Regions from separate parts of the Paenibacillus glucanolyticus genome, predicted to be linked through region 2. Evidence: predicted binding sites of a transcription regulator. Region 2 holds the regulator's gene; the other holds the start of a gene.
The links. The regulator Rex, encoded in region 2, represses fermentation and respiration genes when NADH is low (regulators of the CRP and FNR family bind a similar motif). The targets are predictions, from matches to a motif close to TTGTGAAATATTTCACAA.
Positions count from the first base shown of each region.

Region 1: the regulator Rex is predicted to act here: its motif matches at 2,439-2,456, upstream of adhE (bifunctional acetaldehyde-CoA/alcohol dehydrogenase).

Region 1 is NZ_CP147845.1:4,437,197-4,444,680, forward strand. It holds gene adhE (bifunctional acetaldehyde-CoA/alcohol dehydrogenase) at 1-2,365, opposite strand, end outside; gene WDY75_RS20895 (Crp/Fnr family transcriptional regulator) at 2,642-3,367, shown strand; gene WDY75_RS20900 (hypothetical protein) at 3,457-3,615, shown strand; gene WDY75_RS20905 (hypothetical protein) at 3,676-4,353, opposite strand; gene WDY75_RS20910 (winged helix-turn-helix transcriptional regulator) at 4,534-4,854, opposite strand; gene WDY75_RS20915 (uracil-DNA glycosylase) at 5,011-5,673, opposite strand; gene WDY75_RS20920 (ThuA domain-containing protein) at 5,847-6,569, opposite strand; gene WDY75_RS20925 (sugar phosphate isomerase/epimerase family protein) at 6,616-7,484, opposite strand, start outside.
Region 2 is NZ_CP147845.1:4,227,242-4,234,725, forward strand. It holds gene WDY75_RS19750 (hypothetical protein) at 1-502, opposite strand, end outside; gene WDY75_RS19755 (DUF5590 domain-containing protein) at 769-1,287, opposite strand; gene WDY75_RS19760 (amidohydrolase) at 1,318-2,619, opposite strand; gene WDY75_RS19765 (redox-sensing transcriptional repressor Rex) at 2,594-3,259, opposite strand; gene dinG (ATP-dependent DNA helicase DinG) at 3,323-6,208, opposite strand; gene WDY75_RS19775 (hypothetical protein) at 6,382-7,011, opposite strand; gene panD (aspartate 1-decarboxylase) at 7,121-7,484, opposite strand, start outside.

The DNA.
Region 1 (7,484 bases), 210 kb from region 2:
AGCCCAGAATCCTTGCAATTTCTGCATATCTCTCATCGGCTACAAAGTGGGTGTATTTAGGCCAAGCGGCAAATTTGGTTGGCTTCTTGGCGTTGTAGCGGATGACGTGCGGCAGCAGGATTGCATTGGTTCGCCCGTGAGCTGTGTGATACTGGCCGCCCCATTTATGCGCAAGGCTATGATTGATGCCAAGGAATGCATTCGCGAAGGCCATGCCGGCAAGCGTCGAAGCATTATGCATTTTCTCTCTGGCCAGCTTGTCGCCGGTAAGCGCCGACTGCTCAAGATACTGGAACACCAGCTGTATGGCCTTGATTGCCAAACCATCCGTGAAATCGTTAGCCATGACCGATACATACGCCTCGATGGCATGTGTCAAAACGTCCATCCCGGTATCCGCTACCGCTGTTTTTGGCAGGGTGTATACAAATTCCGGATCGATAATCGCAACATCCGGGGTCAGCTCATAGTCAGCCAGCGGGTACTTGGTATTCCCCAGCACTTTATCCGTAATGACCGCAAACGAGGTCACTTCCGAGCCCGTTCCCGAGGTGGTTGGAATGGCAACGAATTTTGCCTTCTGTCCAAGCTTCGGATATTTATAGACCCGTTTGCGGATATCCATAAATTTTTGCTTCAGATTATTGAAGTCCGTATCCGGGTATTCATAGAACAGCCACATCGCTTTTGCTGCATCCATCGGCGAACCGCCGCCGAGGGCAATGATGCAGTCCGGCTGGAATCGCTTCAGCATCTCCGATCCGCGTTCTACCGTCGTTGTGGAAGGATCCGGCTCAACCTCCGAGAACACCTCGATAGGAACCGGCACTCTGCGCTGACGCAGATAGTGCTCTACCCGCTCTACGTAGCCAAGCTTCACCATCATCGGATCGGTTACGATAGCAACCCGGGTAATATCGGGCATTTTGGCAAGATACTGCGTGGATCCTTTTTCAAAATAGATTTTATCCGGCACTTTAAACCACTGCATATTCACGGTTCTGCGGTTCACCCTTTTCACGTTGATGAGGTTGACGGCTGTTACGTTCGACGAGGTAGAGTTACGGCCATACGAACCGCAGCCCAGCGTCAACGATGGCAGGTTCGTGTTGTAGATGTCACCAATCCCGCCTTGCGAGGATGGCTGGTTCACCAGAATACGGCAGGTCTTCATCCGGTCCGAGAATTTCATGATGATTTCCTCATTGTGCGAGTGGATGACCGACGAGTGGCCCATGCCGCCAAATGCTACCATTTCTTCCGCGCGCGTAATTCCTTCCTCTGCATTTTTCACTTTATAGCAGGCCAGAACCGGACTGAGCTTCTCGGCAGACAGTGGATATGCAGGACCTACTCCCTCCAGCTCGGCGACCAGAATTTTGGTGCTCTCCGGCACTTCAAAGCCGCAGGCCTCGGCAATCCTGAATGCCGGCAGTCCGACGATTGACGGGTTAACCGCACATTTCTCCGATATCATCGCGTGTGCAGTCAGCTTCGCCAGTTCCTCCCTGTTTACGAAATAACAGCCGCTGGCCATCATTTTTTTCTTCACTGCCGTATAGATAGGCTCCTCTATAATGACTGCCTGTTCAGAAGCACATATCATGCCGTTATCAAAGGTCTTGGACAGAATCAGGTCATTTACCGCCTGATCCAGATCTGCACTCTTTTCAATGAAGCAAGGCACATTGCCGGGTCCTACACCAAGCGCAGGTTTACCGCAGCTGTAGGCTGCCTTTACCATCGCGGATCCGCCGGTAGCCAGAATGCAGGCAACATCAGGATGGTTCATCAGTGTATTGGTTTTATCCATGGAAGGAGCCTCGATCCACTGAATGCAATCGGCCGGAGCACCTTGAGCAACAGCAGCATCCCGCAATATCAGGGCAGCTTCCCTGCTGCATGCCTGTGCGGATGGATGGAATCCGAAAATGATCGGGTTTCTTGTTTTGATGGAGATCAGTGCCTTAAAAATTGTTGTGGAGGTGGGATTGGTTACCGGGGTAATCCCCATGATGATCCCGATCGGCTCCGCAATTTTCTGAAAGCTGTCAAAAGCGTTATCCTCAATGACACCCACCGTTTTGTCATACTTGATGCTGTTGTGGATGTACTCTGTGGCAAACAAGTTTTTGATAATTTTATCCTCATATACACCGCGGCCAGTTTCTTCTACAGCCATTTTTGCCAGCTGCATATGCTTATCAAGGCCTGCGATGGCCATCGCCTGCACAATCCCGTCAATTTGCTCCTGATTCAATTCCATAAACTTTTCTTTCGCCCGGTTCGCTTTGTCAATCAGACCTTGAATGTACTCCCCTGCTGTCTGTCCCTTTACTTCGCTCGTTCCTTTGCTCACAGCCATATCTCTCATCCTCCCATGGTTCATGATTCTTTCTCTTCTACGGTTTGATCGTATCACAGCCATTTCTAAAATCATGTGAAATATTTCACAATATTAAAATTTATCTTTTCTGTGTGATTTATACCTGTCTTCGCCCTATTTCAAGTGAAAGAGATCACAAAGTTTGAAAATTCGCCATCATTTCCCTCTTGTTCCGCCCCACAAGTGAATGTTTTCACGTTATAATGTATTTAAAGATTAAACAGATCAAATTTTAGGATGTTAGGGGATACCAACATGAAAACTGTAGACAATGTAATGGAAATCGAAAACCTAGGGAACACCCAGTGCTTCTCGGAACAAAACCGCAACCGTCTGCTGGTCACCATGAAGGAAAGAGTACTCCCTGAAGGCTCCCATTTGTTCTGGGAAGGTGACTTCGCCGACAAGTTGTACTTCGTGAAACAAGGAAGAATTAAGTTAACTAAATCGACTGATGAAGGCAAAGAGCTTATTCTATATATGTATCATCCAGGGGATATGGTCGGTCAGGCCGATCCATTCTTCAGCACCAATCACAGCTTCTCGGCAGAGGTGCTTGAGGATAGTGTGGTCGGGGTTATCGAGCATAAGGATTTGGAGATGCTGATCTGTCAGCATTGTGATTTTGCCATTGATTTTATGAAGTGGATGGGCATTCACCACCGGATCACCCAGACCAAATTCCGTGATCTTATGATGTACGGCAAGCCGGGTGCATTAACCTCGACGCTGATTCGTCTGAGCAATACGTACGGTCAGCATCAGGCAGATGATACCATTCTCATTAATAAGAAGATTACCCACACCGATCTCTCGAACATGATTGGGGCAACTCGCGAAAGCGTGAACCGGATGCTGAGTGATCTCCGTAAAAAAGACGCCATTGAATATGCCGGGGGTATGATTGTCATCAAGGATCTGCCGATGCTGCAGGAAATATGCCATTGCGAGATGTGTCCGCTCGAAATTTGCCGGATTTAATGTCACTGCGTCTCGCTGTGCATAATATACAGCCTTTTGACCACAATAAACCTTGTCTTTCCAAACCAAAATTAAAGGGAGTGCTCAGCATGCGTGAAGGTTTGATTCCTGCTGTTCTTGGAACTGTGGTTTCTGCTTCGGGTGCCGCTCTGCTTAGCAGCAAGTATAAACTTGCCGCAACCGGTATTCTCGGCTTCGGACTGGCTCATCTTGTGCTTGGTGCGATTGACCTGGTGGAACACCGGTAAACGATTGGAAAGACTGCACGTCATAAACACACCTTCCTCTAGAGGGTGTGTTTATCTATGTTATATGATCTGAGCCTCCATATAGGCTCGTTCTCCGCTTGGCACTTTCAGATAAGGCCGGATCCCGGCAAACCCCTTCGCATCCAGATCCACACCCGTCATCCAGTTTCCCTCCAGCCAGTCACTGCCCGATTGCATAATGACAGCCGGTGCCTGAATATGTTCCTGATACAAAATGACGCCACCTTGAATAGCCTTGAACGTCTTCCCTTGCTGCAACAAGGGTTCGGCACTGATGTACGTCGGCACAAAATAAGCAGCAATCACATCCAGCTCCTCCCCGTCAAAAAACGGCTCACTGCCGAGAAATGGATGGAGCATTGCAATCTTCTCATAATGGGACCAGATTATCATCTGCAGAAATCTGCCCAGACGCCCCTTATCCTGCCCGCCGGTTGTTTTTGATTTATCCGTTTCATAACCGATGAATTTCCATCCACGGGGACCCTTCACCCATTTCTGAAACATGTCGTTCACATCGCTGCAATTCCGGCTGGCGGCATCCGCCGATTCTGGGCTTGTTCCGGATAAAGCCAACCACAGCGGCTCGGGCAAATACTGACTCAGCATCCGCTTGGTCTTCTCAAAAATATGAAGGACTTGCATTGAAGCGTTTTCAAGTTCTGAGATATCCTCTTGTCCATAATGAAAATGGGAGATATACGTTCGCTTGATCATGGGCTCGCCTCCTTGATTTACCGCTGGGTTATATACATCATATAGCAGGTGCATCGGATTGGTGCATGTCCACATATCTTGCTTCATTGTAAAAAAATCATACTTCAAATTTTGAAAAAAAACCCTGAAATGAGTTGTCTCATGCCAGGGTTTAATCGTCAACGGGGATCTTAAGATGACTCATCTTTCGACCCATTGCTCTGCCCAGGAAGCCACTTGTTCCATTACCGGACGAAGTGCATTCCCTTTTTCAGTTAGTTCATATTCGATACGTACCGGCGTTTCCGGATAGACATGACGAATCAATATGCCTTCGCACTCCAAATCCTTCATCCGCTCCGAGAGCATTTTGTCACTCATGGACGGAATCAAATTGGAAATATCCTTAAAGCGCTTAGGCCCGCTCATCAATGTCTGAATAATCAAACCGTTCCACCGTTTGCCCAGAAAAGAAAACGCAGATTCAAAACGGGGACACATCGTAACATTTGTAACTTCCATATCTCTTCACCTCTTTACGAAGTCACCTTGTTTATAGAAACTCAATAAACTAAACCATAATTCTTGCAAAACTTACGAATTGTAAGTATGTTTCATTTTAGCATATTTTCGAGAAGCTGAAAACCACCTAGCCCCTTTTTCCCAGAAAATCAGCACTTATCCTGAAATCATCCGAGCCAATATATCCAAATCGGACTCGATCAAACGGGATAATTTCCTATTATACAGTACCGCAGCTGGATGGAACAGAGGAAAAATCATATGGGTTTCGGTTGAGAACCTATATCCAGCCGAAGCATCCCCCAGGCTAATCGCCTGTTGTACAGGGCCCTCGATCAGCTTTCCATGCAGCGATGTCACCGTTTCATGGCTTCCGATCAGCCGATGCAGCGCGGTATTTCCCATGGGAGCGATGATCTTCGGCTGGACCCATCTGATCTCTTCATCCAGCAAGGGCGCATGCGCCAAAATTTCCGCTTTGGTGGGTGTACGGTTCGAACGGCTGATGATGTTCTCACCGGACGCCCGCACGATCACCTTCTCCTTATAGGGCCTGCTTCTCATGGCACTGGTAATATACACTTGCTCCCGCGTCAAGTTCAGTCGCTCCAGATAAGCATTCATCTCCTGACCGGCCTGCCCTACAAAAGGTCTTCCTTCCAAAACCTCATAGGCCCCGGGCGCTTCTCCAACAAACATCACGGCTGCGGAGCTTGTTCCTCTCCCCAGCAGAAAACCCTCAACAGGTTGATGAGCCAGCCTGGCCTGGCATATGGCGATAATGGTGGGATCGACAGGTGCGCTTTGTACTTCATTCATGCGTACAGCCCCCTTCTTGTATAACATACAATACCCCATACTTACGTATATTCTATCCCTAGCCTCCAAAAAAATTTACGATTCTGCCGCCGCAACTGGAAAACGAGCCGAACAAGGACAGATCCTTGAACGACTCGTCGTTGTGTTTACTTAAGTACGCTTGTATAAAAGGCTTAGACTAGTACTGGAAGCGCACGAACAGGCTGGCTGTTGCCGAATGTTTGCTTACCTGCAGTTGAATGAGCCCAGTTGATAGCGTTGGTTATCACTTTCAGTACTTCGGGATTGTAGTAAGTTGGATAGGTCTCGTGTCCCGGACGGAAGTAGAAAATGTTCCCATGACCGCGCTTGAACGTACAGCCGCTGCGGAAAACTTCGCCGCCTTCGAAATTGCTGACAAATACCAGCTCATCTGGGGCTGGAATATCAAAGAACTCCCCGTACATTTCCTCATGCTCGATCATGATAGGACCCGTAATTCCCGCCGCAATCGGATGCGTTGGATTTACACTCCAGATAATTTCCTGCTCGCCGGCTTCGCGCCATTTCAAATCACAGCTCGTTCCCATCAACGCTTTGAACGGTTTGGAAAAATGCCCCGAATGAAGAACGATCAGACCCATACCGTCCAGCACGCGCTTAACGACTTTGCTGACGATCTCGTCACTAACCTGGTCATGAGCCATATGCCCCCACCACAGCAGCACATCAGTCGAATCCAGTACATCCTCAGTCAACCCGTGCTCTGGCTGATCCAGCGTTGCCGTTCTGATGATGAAATCCGGATTATGCAGACCCTCCGCCAGGGCTGTGTGAATCCCTGTCGGATATACACTCCGAACCTCATCATGGATCTTCTCGTGTACGAACTCATTCCATATGGTTACATTAAGCATGTTGCTGTTCCCCCTAATTGCGTATTCGCTAGGTTGCCCTAAGATGTTAGACCCACCACATTTCTCCGAGCGGCTCTTCGATCAGCACTTGCTGAAGGTTTTGCACCGCTTTGGAGAAGCCTTCTTCGATGGACATCAGCCCATCTTCATGTTCAATACTTACTACATAGTCATATCCAACCAGACGCAGGGCACTCATCATGTCTGCCCATTCCTTCACATCGTGTCCATAACCAACGCTGCGGAACTGCCATGCACGATCCAGCATTTTTTCATAAGACTGCATATCGGTCAGACCGTGCTTGTTCACGTTAATCGGATCGATGCTTGTATCCTTCGCATGGAAGTGATGAATAGCTCCCTCGCGGCCCAGAATTTGAATCGCTTGAACAGGATCAATTCCTTGCCACCACATGTGGCTCGGGTCAAGGTTCGCACCAATGACTTCACCCGCTGCTTCACGCAGTCTGAGAAGTGTGCCTGGCGTATGAACCGAGAAGCCGCCGTGCAGCTCAAGACCGATTTTAACGTTACGGTCAGCGGCGAATTTACCCCACTCGGTCCAATAAGGAATGACCTTGTTGTCCCACTGCCAAGTCAGAATCTCTTGGTAGTCGTTAGGCCAAGGTGCTACCGGCCAGTTCGGATATTTAGCATCCTCATGATCGCCCGGGCAACCGGAGAAAGTATTAACGACAGGCACTTCCAGCTTCTCTGCAAGCTCTACCGTTTTTACATACACATCGTGGAACTCTTTAGCGATTGCCTTTTGCGGGTGGAGCGGATTGCCGTGACAGCTCAGTGCGCTAATGATCAACCCGCGGGACTCTACCGCGTTCTTGAAGTTTTTCAGTGCTGTTTCATTTTCAAGCAGCTCTGCAGGGTTGCAATGTGCATTGCCCGGGTAACCGCCAG
Region 2 (7,484 bases):
GTTGACGCGGCAAGATAATAAATTTACCAGACTTCCCATCCGACAAGCTGACATAAACATTGGTGTCATCAATGGTTGCTTTCGCTTTTAAGTTTGTGGACTCGCCAGCCAATTGCTCAAGCGAAGATTGGATATCGGTGTACTGCTTGTTGTCCATCGCTTCTGCAACGGATAACATCGCCTGCTCCCACCATTGGTCCAGCGCTTCCGAGGAATGCTCCTCCACCTGGATTTTCAGCTCACGCTGCCCAATTACAGATTTGCCTTCTTGCTTTATATGCTGCACAAGCCCCTGCAAATTCGTTTCCGGAGCCAGATCAAGTTTCAAAGTAACCGTATCCTGTTTAATATCTATATGAGAACTCTTCACACCATCATACTGCGAAACAACATTTGCTAGCGGGTTATGCTGTGCCATCTGCCGATACAGAAACCATCCACCAAAGAGGACCGATGCTGAGATCACGACAGTCAGCACGATAGGTACAATGCGTAGTTTCATGAAGTTCCTCCTTAAAATCTTATATAGTTTTTGTCTATCATTTTCTTTGTATATAATGACATGTAATAACGATATAATACGATGCATGTAGTTTGTATGCTTAATTTGTACAAATATGAGTATATCACATTTTATATACTTTTTCATGCGTATCTGTGAAAATATTTAGAACAGTTTTTCCATTTTATTTATTGTAAACGTTGTCAATTGATGTGAAAAAAAGAGGCATCCCGAAATTGATAGGGATGTCTCTCTTTACTTTTCTACTATTGATTTGGAAGAATAATGTCATTGCCGATCGGATTTCCATCTTGGAAACGATAGAATCGATAGCCCCGCTGACCATTGCTTTCGTACTGGAGCTGCCATACAAACTCATTTTCATACATACCCGGCAGCAATCTCTTAATGGTTGCTCCTGGCAAATCATTGTGAATCTGATCCAGTATCTGTGCTTCTGACATTCCGGAACTCAATAAGACTGACTGCACCGCATCGGCACCATCAACCGGTACATTATCATCGGTGAATTTCACCCAGACCATTCGGTCCTGATTGTCTTTATCCTTGCCGCTGACAACCCAGTAATTGTTGTCCTCGCCCCACACCGATTTATAGGTCTTTCCTGTCGAAACCAAACCGCCATGCTGTTTGGAAGCGTTGATTGCCATTCTCTCTTCATTCCAAGTGTCCTTCATGACATGCGAATAGTAGAGCTGCAGACCTAGCAGCAAGAGCAGCACTCCGGATACACTTAGCAATATCCACTTCGTTTTTTTCTTCAATCCGTCTTCCTCGCTCCCCTTGATTATTCCCTAGAGGGTTGTAAGACGCTCAAATGCAGACTGGGCTTCCCGGCGAATACGTTCCTCGTCGAGGGTAAGGCTGGCGCCATTTTTCACTACCTGCTTGCCGTCAACCCATACATGCTCTACATCCTTTGCACTGGCTGAATAGATCGCATGGGACACATAATCGGTTCGAGGAAGGAAGTGCGCCTGATCTGTATTCAACGCGATCATATCCGCCTTCATGCCGACGGCAAGTGTGCCTATATCTTCAATGAAAGCCGATTTGGCTCCATTCTCCGTACCCATCCGCAGTGCTTCGGCTGCTGGAATGGCCGTAGGATCACCGCTTACCCCTTTATGGATCAATGCAGCCAGACGCATCTCTTCAAACATATCCAGATTGTTATTGCTCGCTGGTCCGTCGGTACCCAGGGACACGGTAACGCCGGCTTTCAGGAGTGCAGGCACGCGCGCTATACCACTGGCAAGCTTCAGATTACTGCCTGGATTATGAGAGACCGCGACTTGATATTTAGCCAAAATCTCGATCTCTTCATCAGTCAAATGGACGGCGTGCGCCAGAAGTGTAGGACGAGAGAACATGCCCAGCTTCTCCAGATGCGCAACGGGACGGAGTCCGTAGTCATTCACATTCTGGGCCACTTCCGTGTCCGTTTCCGACATATGTGTATGCAGCGGCAGATTCAAATCATGGGATGCTTGGACGAATTTTTCAATTAGATCCGGTGGACACGTATACGGTGCATGCGGCGAGAGCATCGTTGTGATTCTGCCATCGGCTTTGCCGTGCCAGTCCTTCGCAAATGCAACCGCCTCATCCAGTTTTTGCTGCTGAACCTCAGGCGGACATAATCCGATAACGCCACGGGTCAGGACACCGCGCATTCCTGAATCCTCTACCACTTTAGCAACCTGGTCCATGTGATCATACATATCCACAAAAGTTGTGGTTCCGCCCTTGATCATCTCCAGCACGGAAAGAGAGGCTCCCCAGTAAACATCATCGGCCGTGAATTTGGCTTCCATCGGCCACATTTTTTCCTGCAGCCATACTTGCAGCGCCAAATCGTCTCCATAACCGCGGAGCAGTGACATGGCAGCATGTCCATGGGTATTTACCAAACCAGGCAGGAACAACAGATGTGTGCCGTCGATAATCTCGGTTCCTTCCTCTACCGGCGGCTGTTCCTCACCAAGATAGGTAATGCGGTCATTCTCAACAACCATGTATCCACGAAGAACGGATCTTCCATCCTCAAGCACAGCAAAAGTACCGTTCTTAACCATCCACTTCGTTGTCGTCATGTGAAGCTTCCTCCTTACCGTTGTCCAAATAATAAGCCAAGCTCTGCAAATCGGTTGTAAAATCGGCCGTATGAATACGGATATGAGGTGGAGCTTTCAGGATGGTTGGCGCAAAATTCAGAATCGCTTCGATGCCTGCTGCAATAAGCTGATTAGCTACGTTTTGCGCCTCAAAATCCGGAACGGTAATAATCCCGATACGAATGCCGTATTCATGTACGGTTTTCTCAAGCTCTTCCATCGGCTGAACCGTCAAGTTGTTGATTTTCATACCAACTTTGGGGGAATATGAATCGAAAATAGCCACAATCTTCATATTATCCTTCAGGAATGCATTGTAATTGGATAATGCATGTCCAAGATTACCGGCTCCAACCAATGCTACATTAATCTTCTGGTCCAGCTTCAGAATCTGGCGAATCTTCTCAATCAAATAGGAAACATCATATCCGATCCCTTTCCGTCCAAAATCACCGAAATACGCCAGGTCCTTACGAATTTGAGCAGGATTCAGATCCAGTTTCTGCCCCAGCTCCTGGGATGAAACAGTTGAGACCTCCCGCTTCTGAAGCTCATTCAAATAGCGCAAATATACAGGTAATCTGCGGACCACGGCTTCCGAAATTTTTTCCGATTTCATGCATGCTCCCCCTAGTAAAGGTTAATAACTACATCTCTTGCATTTTCATTCTTCGTTTAGCTATCATTCATCGGATTGGTTATCTGCCCCAACCTCGACCTCTTCCTGAAGCCATTCCGAGATGCGTGGAACAATTCCCTCTGTCGGCATATGCTCCATCTTAGGTCCTGGCAAGGAATATAAGAAATATTTCCCGTAATAGGATTCAATCACCCGGGTATCGTATACAATCACGATCCCTTTATCCTGTGCCGTCCGGACCAGGCGGCCAAACCCTTGCTTGAACCGAATAACCGCTTGCGGAACGGAAAGCTTCATGAAGGGGTTCTTTTTCTGCTGCTGCAGCAGTTCACTCTTGGCTTCCACCAGCGGATGATTCGGCGGCTGGAAAGGCAGCCGTACAATAGCAAGACAGGTCAACGCCTCGCCCGGAATGTCGACCCCTTCCCAGAAGGAGCTGGTGCCAAGGAGCACCGATGCGCTGCTCTCCTGGAAGCGTCGAATCAACTTGGTTCGACTGGTCCCGTCCATTCCTTGCCCCAGCACCGCAATGTCGCTTAATGCCAATGCTTCCTTCAGTGGCTCATGCACCTGACGCAGCATCCGGTAAGAGGTGAACAGAACGAGCATCCTTCCATGGGTAGCGATCGCCGTTTCGGCCAGTGACTGCACAAGTGTGTTCACAAAGAGGGCATCCCCGACCGATCCCTTCACGCTCGGAAAATCACGCGGAACGACAAGCAGCGCTTGTTCTCTGTAATTAAACGGAGACGGCAGCTGAACCGTGTTCAGATTACCGGCGTCAGCCGCTTCCTGAAGACCCAGATTCTCGATCATGAACTGGAACGATTTATCCACCGACAAGGTAGCCGATGTCAGAATGACGCTTTGTTTTTTATCAAAAAACAATTCCTTTAAATGAGTGCTTACATCAACAGGCACTGCATAGAGCTGCAGCGATTTACTGCGGAAATTGCCATTAGCCTCCATCCAGTATACCGTACCCTCATCATTAAGAGCCATGAAGGAGCGCAAGTCCTCACGGTGAGCGGCCAGGTCTTTAAACAGTCCGGACAGATCCGTAAGCAAGCTGTCTGCACTGTAATCATCCAGATCTTCCTTCATTTCAGCAATCAGCTTGTCACCCTTGCGCACAACGTCACCCAGGGTCACATGAATCTGATGCTCCAGCTCCGCCAGCGATTGCCAATCCTTCGGTTTCTTGAGAGGCGATAACCGAAGTGAGAATTGGCCCGCGTCTCCTGGAGATGCATCCCCGCGTTCCGGCAGCAGTGCAAACAGCTGATCGCTAAGACGATCCCAATTTTCTTTGGCCGTGATGAGATCTGGATACATACGGTCAATGACAGAAGACCATTCTACGGCCTTCTCATGCGGTGAAGCCTGAAGCAGCTGGCGAAGCGCGGGAAGCTGTCCGCTGCGGCTGTCCTTGTACATCCGGGTCAACGTATGCACAACCGTAAAATATTTCATTTGCAAGCCAAGGTGCTTGCCCGCAACGTCCTCAAGATGATGTGCTTCGTCAATGACGAGGCGTTCATAACTCGGCAGCAGCTGATGATTGGCTTTAACGTCAGTGAACAGCTTCGAATGGTTCGTAATGACCACGTCGGCAACGCTCGCTTCATGTTTGGCCCTGTGGTAGTAGCATTTGCGGAACCATGGGCAGGCACGTCCAAGACAGGAATCCGAATCGCTGGAGATCGTCTCCCAGAAATCTCCGCCACGGCCGCCGAGGTTCAGCTCTTCATCGTCGCCGTTTTCTGTCTGTGTCAGCCAGACCAGCATCTGTGCTGCAATGATCACATCTTCCTTCGGCGAATGAAAATCTCTTCTATTTATTTTATGTTCAAATTTTCTCAAACACAAATAATGTCCTCTCCCCTTAAAAATAGCTGCTTTAAAGGGAAAAGGAACAACCTGAGTGAGCAGCGGTATATCCCGGTCACGCAGCTGTTCTTGAAGATTGATTGTATGCGTGCTGACCATGACCTTCTGTTCCTGCTTCACACTTTGATAGATCGAAGGCAGCAAATAGCCGAGGGACTTCCCTGTTCCCGTGCCTGCTTCAATCAACAGATGTTTATTATCATCCAGTGCCTGCATCACTTCTTGGAACATCATATCCTGAGCGTCTCTGCTCTCGTAATGAGGCAGCGTTTCCTTCAGACGGTCCCGGACATCGCTCATGTACTGTTCGAAGCTCACATCAGCCAGTGGGTTCGGCTCCGATTCGTCCCTTGCGGGTGCAATATCGTTCCAATCATCAACAGCCAGCGCAAACTGGCGATAATACGTATGGGTATCTCCGCCCTGTACAGCTTGGAATTCCCGTTCCGCCCGGATTCCGTCAAAGAACCAGGCCAAATCGCTATCCTCATCAGCAAAAAGATCACTTAACCGTTGAATGGTCAAGAGCGGAAGCTCATCGATCTCCTCCAGACATTTCAGCAGCGCATAGGCCGTTGCAAGTGCATCGCTGTCCGCTTGATGCGGACGGTCATGCTCCAGGCCGAAATGGGAAGACACCATTCCAAGCTGATATGAAGAAAGCGAAGGGAAGCATATTTTCAAGAAGTGCATCGTATCTAGAATCCGACCGCTGAACGGTAAATAGCCACAGCGATCGAGTGCATTTTGCAAAAAATTAAAATCAAAAGCTACGTTATGCCCAACCAATACCACATCGTCGAGCATGGGCACAAGTTCCATCATCATTTCCTCTAGGGATGGAGCGTCCGCTACATCGCTGTCAGAAATACCGGTCAAACCGGTGATAAACGGAGGGATTGGAATCCCGGGATTGACATAAGTGCCGTACACGCGGGATATACTTCGATCCTCTTCGATGATGGCCAGTCCGACCTGAATAATCTCATCTGCAGACTGGTTGCCCGTGGTTTCAAAATCCAATACGGCAAATTTCATTCGACTAAATCCCTTTCCTCCAGACTAATTAACAGCATACCAGAAGTTGCGGGTTTTGAACATTCCGGGTAAAAAATCCCCTCACCCTCCCCTTCCTGCTTCACACGGCAAAAAGCGATGCCAAAGTCTCTTTAGAATGAGCTCTGGCATCGCTTCTTGTTAGGCTTTTTCTTCTACAGCAAAGAGATCAGTTGGCTGCCGTACTGAAGTTCACCGCGGTTCTTCTTGCAGACCTCCAGATTAATAATGGGATCGGGCAGAGTCGGATCGCTGTGAATTGCCAGTGCGAAATTTTCTTCGGCCTTCCCTTGTTGTCCATTCAATACCTCGATGCATCCAAGTGCATTGTAGATCATCGCCCGGAGCTTCTTGTTATCTGCCAGCGGCAGAATGGACATCAATACATCAGATGCCTGAGCTGTCTGCCCCATATAAAGATGGGACATCGCAATGTACAGCTTGATCAGAAGGCTCTCCGGAAATACCACAGCGGCAGCCCCAAACTGCTGTATTGCCGGCTGGAACATCAACAACTTGTAATAACCTTGGCCACGGATAAAAGCATCAAGCTGCAATTCAGGCGCTTCGGTCGGCGGAAAAACCGGGGGTGATACGGCATTTTCGCGGAAAATGGCCATCTTCTCTTCAAATTGGAGCCACTCCTCGATAATTGCTTCACTCATGCTTTTGAGCATGTTCCAGTTTTGTACCAGCGCCTGTTTTTGGGGACCTTGTGCAGAAGGGTAATGCTTCACAATTTCATCTAACATGTTGTTCATTTCAGCGAATACATGTTGAAACATAGCTGCATCCCACCCTTAGCGGAAAAATGAGATCAGTGCATCGACCTGAACTCATTTTCTGTAGAAGTCGGTCTTTTCATCCCTTTGGGCTTCCGTCACATTTTGGCTCTTAGAGAACCGCCGCGTGGACTTCGCGATACTCCGTCGTAACCGGCTTATTCATTTCGTCGACAATCACAACCGTAGGCGTATGATGGTCGTATTCCTCTTTGGACATCATGGCATAAGAAATGATAATTACATTGTCTCCAGGTTGAACAAGCCTTGCTGCGGCGCCGTTCAGGCATATAACCCCGCTACCGCGTTCGCCTTTGATAACGTACGTTTCCAAACGGGCGCCATTGTTATTGTTCACGATTTGAACTTTTTCATTCTCCAGCAAGTCTGCAGCCTCCATTAAATTTTCATCAATGGTAATGCTGCCCACATAATTCAGATTGGCTTCCGTCACCGTAGCCCGGTGGATTTTGGAT